DNA from 3 places in the Gottfriedia sp. NPDC057991 genome. Region 1 is predicted to be linked to each of the others. Evidence: predicted binding sites of a transcription regulator. Region 1 holds the regulator's gene; each other region holds the start of a gene.

Region 1 (3,288 bases):
AAAACTGTCGCAGTTGTTGTACCGTCCCCAGCAACATCATTCGTTTTGCTAGCAACTTCTGCAACTAATTTTGCACCCATATTTTCAAATGCATCTTCTAATTCGATTTCTTTAGCGATTGTAACACCATCATTTGTGATTAATGGAGAACCGAATTTTTTCTCAAGAACTACGTTACGTCCTTTTGGTCCTAAAGTTACTTTTACAGCATCAGCTAAAGCGTCTACACCACGTAACATTGCTCGACGTGCTTCTTCACCAAATCTAATGTCCTTTGCCATGAAAATGACCTCCTTATAATATAAAAACTATATTTTTTAATTTAAGTATCTTTATTTTATTAACCTATGATTGCAAGTATATCGTTTTCGCGAAGTACTAAGTATTCAGTACCACCGTACTTAACTTCTGTTCCTGAATATTTAGAGAAGATAATGCGGTCACCTACAGATACTTCTAAAGCAACGCGCTCACCATTTTCAAGTACTCGGCCAGTACCTACTGCAACAACTTTGCCTTCTTGTGGCTTTTCTTGTGCACTACCTGGTAACACGATACCACTAGCAGTTTTTTCTTCAGACTCAACAAGCTCAATTACAACACGATCACCTAATGGCTTTAACATGCGTAATACCTCCTCAATAATCAAATCATTATTTTTTAGCACTCATGTATATTGAGTGCTAACACAATTATTAGTTTAAATAATATCAAAAAATTTTGCAAGCCCGAAGCAGGCACTTTTCTTGTCGAAATTTAATAAGTTTTTTTCTTTACAATCAAAAGTAAAATAAAAAGTGAAAATTTCTTTTAAGAAACAAGAGAAACGAGTAAAATAATGTACGTGTTGTTATAAACCTTTGGGTTATGAAAAATATCAACACAAAGGAGCTATCGTATTGAAAACTAGAGATTTATGGATTTTATTAACGTATGTCGTTCTTCAGTATTCAGCGGTTTTTGGGGTGCCCTATTTATTAAAAAGTAACTTATACGTTGGAGTGGATCAGAAAACAGCTTCTCTTGAAGCGGTGGCATTATGGGGTTGTATTAGTTTCGTAACCGGATTAATTATTATACTTATCTTATTACATAAGCCCATTTATGAAGGAATAAAGAATCTAAAAACTAATTATCGTACAATAATAAATTGGGTTATTTTAGGTTACTTCATAACCATGCTAACTCAAATTGTTTGTAATTTAATTTTAATTTATGTATTTAATTTACATAAGGGCTCAGAAAATACTCAGAATATCATAAACATTGCTAAGCTTAACCCGGCTTTTATTATCATCCCAAGTCTAGTTGCACCAATTTTAGAAGAGATTATTTTTCGTCGAATCATTTTTAAAAGGCTTTATAATCGTTTACCATTTATTATTTCTGCTGGGATTAGTTCAGCGATTTTTTCGCTTATGCACGGAGACTTGCCCTTCTTTTTATCTTACTTTCTAATCGGTTTTGTATTTTGTTACCTATATAAACGAACAAACTCAATTATGGTTCCAATCTTAACACATATGTTAATGAACTCTTTTGTAGTTTTTCAGCAGATCAATTTACATTAAAAACCCCCAATCTTTTGGGGGTTTTTATTTTAATATAAATTTATTGTTGTAAAAAATATGCCAATGTTTGTAGTTCAACTGCTAGGTCTATATGATGAATGCGAATATGTTCTGGTACGCTAATTCGAGCAGGTGTGAAATTTAAGATTCCTCTAATATTTTTTCCATTTAATCGATCAGCTATTGATTGTGCCACAGGTGCAGGAACAGTTAATATAACGATTTGAATATCTTCATTCATAACATCCTCTAGATTATCTAGATTATAAACGGGTACTCCACCTATTTCAGTACCAATTTTATTTGGATCAATATCAAAGGCCATCTCAATTTTTGTATTATTATTTTTTATAAAATTATAGTGTAAGAATGCAGTTCCTAAATTACCAACACCAATTAATGCAACTTTCATAACTTCATGTTGGTTAAGCGCTTTCGAGAAAAAAGTTAATAAATAATTTACGTTATAGCCATAACCCTTTTTACCAAGTGCTCCAAAATAAGAAAAATCTCTTCTGATTGTAGCGGAATCTACCTTTACTGCTTCACTTAACTCTGCTGAAGAAACTCTTTGTTTACCTGATAAAGACAAATTCTTTATAAAACGGTAATATAAAGGTAGACGTTTAGCAGTAGCTTGTGGAATTTTAATTTGTTCCGAATCCATTTTTTAATCCCCCACTTACTGTAATTCTTTTTACTATGGTGTGTAATTTGACTTTATTTTAGTAATAAAGTACTTGTTCTAATGTAAAATATACACTATATTTAAGAATTTTGACAGTCTACAGTTACATAGATAAAAAATTTTGCAATGAGGTGCTATCCATGATTCTTTTACAAGTAAATAATGTCTCAAAGTATTTTGGTAGTGACATTATACTTTCAAATATAAAATTAGAAGTTCAAACGAGTGATCGAGTTGCCATTGTTGGACGTAATGGTGCTGGAAAATCTACATTACTGAAAATCATAGCAGGTGAAATATCCTATGATGGCGGTGAAATAAATAAACCTAAAGATGTTACTGTAGGCTACCTAGCCCAAAACTCTGGTTTACAAAGCGATCAAACGATATGGCAAGAATATTATACTGTTTTCAATCATTTAGTAGAGATGCAAGACAATATGAGAAAATTAGAAGTTAAAATGACTAGGGAGGATGTCTATTCTAACCAAGCGGTTTATGACAAGGTTATGAATGAATATGATCATCTTCAATATACATTCAAAGAAAACGGTGGTTACCAGTTTGAAGCAGATATTCGTTCAATTATTAGTGGTCTAGGTTTTAGTAATGAAGACTACGAAACAAAAATTTCTTCGTTAAGCGGTGGACAAAAGACAAGACTGGCATTAGGTAAGCTATTATTGACGAAGCCTGATTTGTTAATTCTGGATGAGCCTACTAACCATTTGGATATCGACACTCTTAGTTGGTTAGAGCGTTACTTACAGTCATATCCTGGTGCAGTATTAATCGTTTCCCACGATCGATATTTCCTTGATCAAGTTGTTAATATTGTTTATGAAATATCTAATCATAAGCATCAACGATTTGTTGGTAATTATAGTAAGTACCTTGATCTAAAGGCAGCTCAATATGACCAAGAGCTAAAGCAGTTCGAAAAACAACAAGAGGAAATCTCTAAACTTGAAGATTTTGTGCAGCGTAATATTGCACGTGCTTCAACTACAAAAAGAGCGCAAAGTCGAA
Region 2 (3,288 bases), on a different contig from region 1:
ATTGATTTAGATAAAGATCCAATGGAAACTAAGCTTGAAGAAAAAAGTACATTTCATGGTACCCATGTAGCTGGAGTAATAGCAGCAAATGGAAAGAGAAAAGGTGTAGCCCCTAAAGCTACAATCTATGCATACCGTGCTCTTGGTCCTGGTGGCGTTGGTACATCTGAAACTGTTATGGCTGCAATTGAGCGAGCAGTGAAGGATAAAGTAGATATTATTAATTTATCATTAGGTAATGATGTGAACGGACCAGACTGGCCGACAAGTATTGCTTTAGATAAGGCAGTGGAGAAGGGGGTACTTGCAATTACAGCTGCAGGAAACTCTGGACCAGGATTATGGACTGTTGGTTCTCCAGCAACTGCATCAAAGGCTTTAACAGTTGGTGCGAGCTATCCACCTGTTCTTTTCCCATCTATACACGTAAAAAATAAAGAGACAATTATTAGTCCTATGATTGGATCTGCTAAATGGGGTAAAGGTTTAAAAGGGCGATTTGTATTTAAGAAATATGGAGAAAAGCGTGATTTAAAAAGAGTAAAAGACAAAATTGTCTTGCTTGAAAGGGGAAAAATCACATTCACTGATAAAGTAAAAAATGCTCAAGATGCTGGTGCAAAGGCGGTTATTGTCTTTAATAATATTGATGGAAATTTTATCGGACAAATTAAAGGGAAATTTACTGTTCCAGCTGCGACTATTTCAAGAAAAGAAGGCTTATTGATTAAGAAAATCATTGAAAAAAGTAAAGTGGAAGCTAAGACTGGACATGAGAAGAAGGTTGATATTCTTGCAGATTTCAGCTCTAGAGGGCCGGTAACAGGTACTTGGCAAATGAAGCCGGATTTATTAGCCCCAGGTGTACAAATAAAAAGTACAATTCCGGGTGGGTATTTAGCGCTTCAAGGAACGAGTATGGCAAGTCCACACGTTGCTGGAGCAGCTGCTCTAGTAAGACAGCTGCACCCAGATTGGAGTATGGATGATTTAAAAAGTGTGCTAGTCAACACAGCAACACCATTATATAAGAATAATAAAAAGATGTATCATGCGTACGAACAAGGGGCTGGAAGATTAGATATTGAAAAGGCACTTGAGACTGAGACAACATTATTCCCAACGTCTTTATCTTTAGGAGTAACTAGAAAATCAGATTTACAAGTAAAGAAAGATTTTGTCGTAAGAATATCCAATAAATCAAATATGCCAAAACAAGTTACAGCTATAAATAATCAGCCAGCCACTGGAATACAATGGGTATTACCTAAGCCTTTTACAATTCCGGCGCATACTAGCAAAAAGGTTAGTCTTACTGCAACGGTTGATACGAAAGTATTAAGAGATGGATTTTATGATGGGGCAATTACGTTCAGTACAAATGATGATGAAAATCTAAGAATGCCGTTTTTATTACTACAAGGAGAACCGAACTTTCCGTCGGTCATGGGATTTCACTTTGGAAGAGTAAAAGGTAAAAATCGCTATAAATATGAACTCTATTTACCAAGTAAGGTTGAGGAATACAAAATTGCTGTTTTTGAATCAGAAACATTCCGTTTGTTAGGTGTAATTGATGAACAGGAGAATAGTAAAAGGGGGATTATTAAGAAGGAACTAGTTTTAAAGGAATTTCCTAAAAGTGGAATTTATAAGTTTGTGATCTTTTATAAACGTAAACAATATGAAAGTGCAACGGAATCTTACGTCAATGTCGCTAAGATTTATGTTGAAGACTAAAAATTGGTAAGTAATTTTTAATAGTTTTTTAATTTAGGTAATTGACACATTTTTGCAACATATTGTATGCTTAACATGAATGTTTAAAAGGGTTTTCAATGTATGTAAATACTATGTTGTTAAAATTTTTTGAACGTTTTGTGAACAATTTGTGAACGTTTTCAATGTTTAGAGATTTTAGGAAACAATTGTTGTAGAATAAACCATGATAAGACTTTTGGCAATTTTTTGAGAATGAAAATTGACATGGAGGGATTTTGTATGAAAAAAAACAATCATCATCCTCTTAAAGCAATGACACTCATGTCTTCAATTTTAGCTCAACTTGTCGGTTCTATTCTCATAGGCATCTTTCTAGGAAGATGGATTGATTCATTTTTTAATTGGCCAGTACCAGTATTTATGATCATCTTTTTACTGTTAGGATTATTTACTGGAATCTACGGCACGCTTAAATTAGTTAAGCAATTCACACCAGGGGACTAGTTATGCAAAAAGAACAATTAAGACGCTTTGTACGAGATATGTTGTATATTATTGCTTTATCCGTTTTAGGTTGGGCCTTTACCGACTATAAAACGATTTTCACAGGTTATATTCTCGGAACCGTAACTAGCTTTTATTGTATATGGATTCTACACAGAAAGATAAATACCTTTTTTGACCGAGTTTTAAAGCAACAAAAAGTTCGATCTTTAGGTACTGTAATTTGTCTTTCAGCGGTGGCTCTAGCAATGGTCATCGCGCTTCGGTATGAAAATTTTGTGAGCATACCGGCACTAACTGCGGGACTAATGACAGGACATCTTGTCATTATGATACATTTTGCAATACATCAAACGTCTTTTGCAAGGAAGAGAGGTGAATAAATTGGAACACGGCACTTATGGTTTTAAATTTATTGGTTTAGATTTTACGTTAACAAATGTTCTAATGACAACCATTGCTGCATTAATCGTCTTTATCATCGCAGTTACATGCGCTAGAAGTCTACGAATACGTCCGTCAGGAAAGCAAAACTTTATTGAGTGGATTATAGACTTCGTTAAAGGCCTTATCAACAGTACAATGGATTGGGAAACTGGTGGTCGCTTCCTTACACTAGGTGTGACATTACTTATGTACATATTTGTTTCAAATATGTTAGGTCTACCATTCGATATCTCATTCGATGGAAACTCAGTTTGGAAATCACCTACATCAGACCCAGTCATTACTTTATCATTAGCAATCTTTATAGTTGGTTTATCACATTATTATGGTATCAAAATGAGAGGCTTTAAGGCTTATGGAAAAGGATTTTTCCAGCCGATGGGATTCTTATTTCCATTAAAAATTATTGAGGAATTAGCGAACACATTAACGCTAGGTCTTCGACTTTACGGTAACATATATGCAGGGGAAGTATTATTAGGTTTACTTGCAACAATGGGTACACATGCATATGCGACAAGCGTAGGGACAGGTGTGATTTGGTCTATCGCAGCAGCAATACCAATGATTGTTTGGCAGGGATTCTCTGTATTCGTTGGTTCAATCCAAGCGTTT
Region 3 (3,288 bases), on a different contig from region 1:
TTTTTTAAATAAATGAACAAAATGAAGACTCTTATTTAAGGAGTCTTTTTTTATTAATTATATAAAGGCTATAGGTAAATACTTGTATTTGATATACAAAAAAGATTTTATGGGAGTATTAGGAATTTTTTATAGAGGAGTATTTTGAATGTCAGATGTGATTTTTAATCATTTTAAAAAAGTGCCACTTTTTAAAGATCTTTCGGATGAAGAGCTTCAATCTATAGTGGATATTTCTCATATGAGATTATATAAAGCGAAATCATTTGTCTTTTTGCAAGGTGAGAAACTTGATCGCGTGTTTTTTATACACTCTGGAAAAATAAAAATACAGATAACTGATCTGTCGGGTAAAGAACAAATTGTTTCAATACCACGAACTGGTGAGATGTTTCCACATGTTGGTATATTTCGAAAAGGAACCTTCCCAGCACATGCTGAAGTACTTAAAACAGCAGAGTTAATTATTACACCAGTCGCTGACTTTGAACAAATTCTGATTAAATATCCTGAACTATGTATTAAGTTTTTTAAGTTTCTTGGAGAAAAAATTATTGATCTACAAGCTAGATTAGTTGAACAAACATTACATAATACATATGATCAAGTAATTATGTTATTACTACGACTTTGTAAATCGAATGGGGTATCTTTAGATAAAAATCAATATAAAATAACAACTCATTTTACGAATCGCGAACTTGCAAATATGATTGGTTCATCCAGAGAGACAGTAAATCGTACTATAAATCAATTAAGGAAAAAGGAATTAGTTGAAATTGATTCAGAAGGTTTTTTTGTAATTAATATAGAAGAATTGCAAGCGGAAGTTAACTAAAAATGGAGCATGAGTTGTCATGCTCCTTTATAGATAAACTAGACCTATTTAATTCATAGCAATTGCTCGTTTAAACAATATATTATTTTCTAAATGGATATGTTGGAAAGTATCAGCCTCTAGAGCTTCAAGTCTTTGATAAACAAGGCGGTAAGTACCACATGCTTCCATTGGTGGAGTATAGTCATTCGTAATTTCACGTAATTCTTTTAAAAGATCCCCTGCAGAACTATGTTCACTTTCTAAATCATCAACGACTTTACTTAATTTCTTGTAATTTTCTTCAGTTGGATTTTTTTCATATTCTAAAATTAATTTAAAATCCACTGTCTCTTCTTTCCAAGTATGTTGCTCTAATTCTGTTTTTAAATCAAAAAACAGCTTGTGTAATCTTACTAAATGAGGTTGATTTTCTCCGTGAACTCGCATTACTTTCGTTACATATGGGCTTAATTGAGGTAATTCCTCATTTAAAAAACGATGATGCTTACTTATAATATGATCGATTAAATCACTACTAGATGCTTCTTTAAAATCAATAACTACTTCGTTTGATAATTTTGTTTCTTGATAAAGTGTATTTAGTTTTGTTAAAATTTCATCTTTTGATAAATTTTTTTCTTCAATCGCTTCAATTAGAGGTCTATTTCCACCGCAGCAAAAATCAATTCGATATGTTTTAAATAGATCACTTGCCTTTGGAAATTCAGTAACAATCTCACTAATTTTAGATAACTCATTAAATGGTTGATTCATTTTAGTACCCCCTAAAGATTTTTGTTGCTTTTGTCTTTCTAAAAATAGATTACCAAAAACATTGATATGAATTTGTGATATAAATCACAAATTGAGTTTTTTTTTATGATTAAGAATAATTTATTTTGTTAAATAGAAGAGAGGTATTAAAAAGTGAAAGTAACGTAAATGTATTAAAAATTGAAAATAAAATTAATAAAACATAAACAAATAAAAAATAATACTATTAATACAATTATTTTAGTAAGCAAAGGCAAAAATAAAATGACTCAAGAAAAAATACTTGAGTCATTTTTACTCTTTTAAATTCATTTTTTCAACTTGTAATGAAGAAGGTATCTTATATTGAAGTATTTTTGAAGATAAATTTGTATTAAGGGCAGTATATAAAAGTATTTTTGACTTTAAATTCTAAAAGGTAAGGAGAGATTGAAATGGAAGATAAAATTGATTTTTCTGAAAAAATACATATAGGTGAATTAATTGCTGTTTCTAATGTTTACGGTTTAACTCCATATACGCTTCTTTTAGAACTTGAAAAAGGTAATATTGAAGTATTCCTATCTATTGATGAATTTAACGCAAAATACAGTGACACAACAGATTTGGACTGGTGTCAATTAAACAATGGTAAAGTTTTTTCTAAGAAGATTGAAGAGTAAACGGTAAATATTTGGGATCATTGATGAATTAAATACAGAAATAGATTTACATTCAAATTAAAAGGATATTACTTTTCGCATTATCTTAAAGGTAATACTAATTCTATGGGTTATGTTCTACAATCGATCTTAAGTGATTAAAGTTATTAGAGGTAAAAGAGAAGTAATTTGCAAAACATAATTTGAGTTCATTGCTTGAGAGACTTATCAATTTTTCATTTGATAGAATTTTACGTCATACTTAATATTGTCTTTAACTTCTTTTATTCAATACGATTTCTCCGAACATGGCCAATTGATCATTATTTAAATTATCTCTATCTATATTTGGTAGAACAACTGATATTAGAAAATTAACTTCGCTGTTTAACCGAGTTATCTCTTCTAATAAATGAATTTGGATTCCTTTCATTTCGTTGATTACCTCTAGATACAAATCTTCTTTAGTACAATTTAATTCTTTATTTTTACTGCTCATATCAAACACCTCCAAAGAAAATTATTCGTTGCAAATGGTTCAATATCCTTTATGTATACTGCTTTTTTAGTATCAAAAAAATTAAATTTTAGAGTTAATGATTTTCTAAGCGTTTTACAAATGCAATAAAATAAAAAAACTCAGCCAATATTTTGGCATGAGTAGGTTATTTATTACATAAAACTAATTCATTCTCCAATATTATCTTCAAACCACTCTTGAAGCTCTTTAATGATGTAAAAGAGAAGATTTCTTCTCCGTTTTGACCGTTATCAATACCAGTGTTTCCCCTTAAAGTAATTTGTCCTTCTTCACCAGAAATTAAAATCGCATAAGGATGGTTTATATTTATATACCTTGCATCTAAATCATTATCAATCCAATTTTTACTATTCAAAAATGCTTCAAAATGATCCATTTAGATTCCTCCTGTCGGACATATTATTCCAATTATTAACAAAAATAGACCTAAAAAGGATTATGGAAGAAATTGGATTAAGTCATCTATTCCTTTTATGAGTGTTCAAGATTATCTGCAAAAATTCCAATAATTT

Evidence for each region. Region 1 encodes Rex, which represses fermentation and respiration genes when NADH is low (regulators of the CRP and FNR family bind a similar motif). Its sites were predicted from a motif close to TTGTGAAATATTTCACAA; they were not measured.
Region 2: ACFVR2_RS13625 (AtpZ/AtpI family protein) is a predicted target of Rex. The motif match lies at 1,879-1,896, and genes of this name have one in related genera.
Region 3: ric (iron-sulfur cluster repair di-iron protein) is a predicted target of Rex. The motif match lies at 1,667-1,684, and genes of this name have one in related genera.

The regions. Positions count from the first base shown of each region.
Region 1 covers NZ_JBHVQN010000015.1:10,045-13,332, forward strand. The annotation lists gene groL (chaperonin GroEL) at 1-281, opposite strand, end outside; gene groES (co-chaperone GroES) at 341-625, opposite strand; gene ACFVR2_RS24935 (CPBP family intramembrane glutamic endopeptidase) at 900-1,571, shown strand; gene ACFVR2_RS24940 (redox-sensing transcriptional repressor Rex) at 1,612-2,238, opposite strand; gene ACFVR2_RS24945 (ABC-F family ATP-binding cassette domain-containing protein) at 2,400-3,288, shown strand, end outside.
Region 2 covers NZ_JBHVQN010000003.1:453,459-456,746, reverse strand. The annotation lists gene ACFVR2_RS13630 (S8 family serine peptidase) at 1-1,740, shown strand, start outside; gene ACFVR2_RS13625 (AtpZ/AtpI family protein) at 2,002-2,226, shown strand; gene ACFVR2_RS13620 (ATP synthase subunit I) at 2,229-2,609, shown strand; gene atpB (F0F1 ATP synthase subunit A) at 2,674-3,288, shown strand, end outside.
Region 3 covers NZ_JBHVQN010000001.1:1,086,803-1,090,090, forward strand. The annotation lists gene ade (adenine deaminase) at 1-16, shown strand, start outside; gene ACFVR2_RS05510 (Crp/Fnr family transcriptional regulator) at 149-838, shown strand; gene ric (iron-sulfur cluster repair di-iron protein) at 887-1,594, opposite strand; gene ACFVR2_RS05520 (hypothetical protein) at 2,029-2,256, shown strand; gene ACFVR2_RS05525 (hypothetical protein) at 2,510-2,734, opposite strand; gene ACFVR2_RS05530 (hypothetical protein) at 2,901-3,152, opposite strand.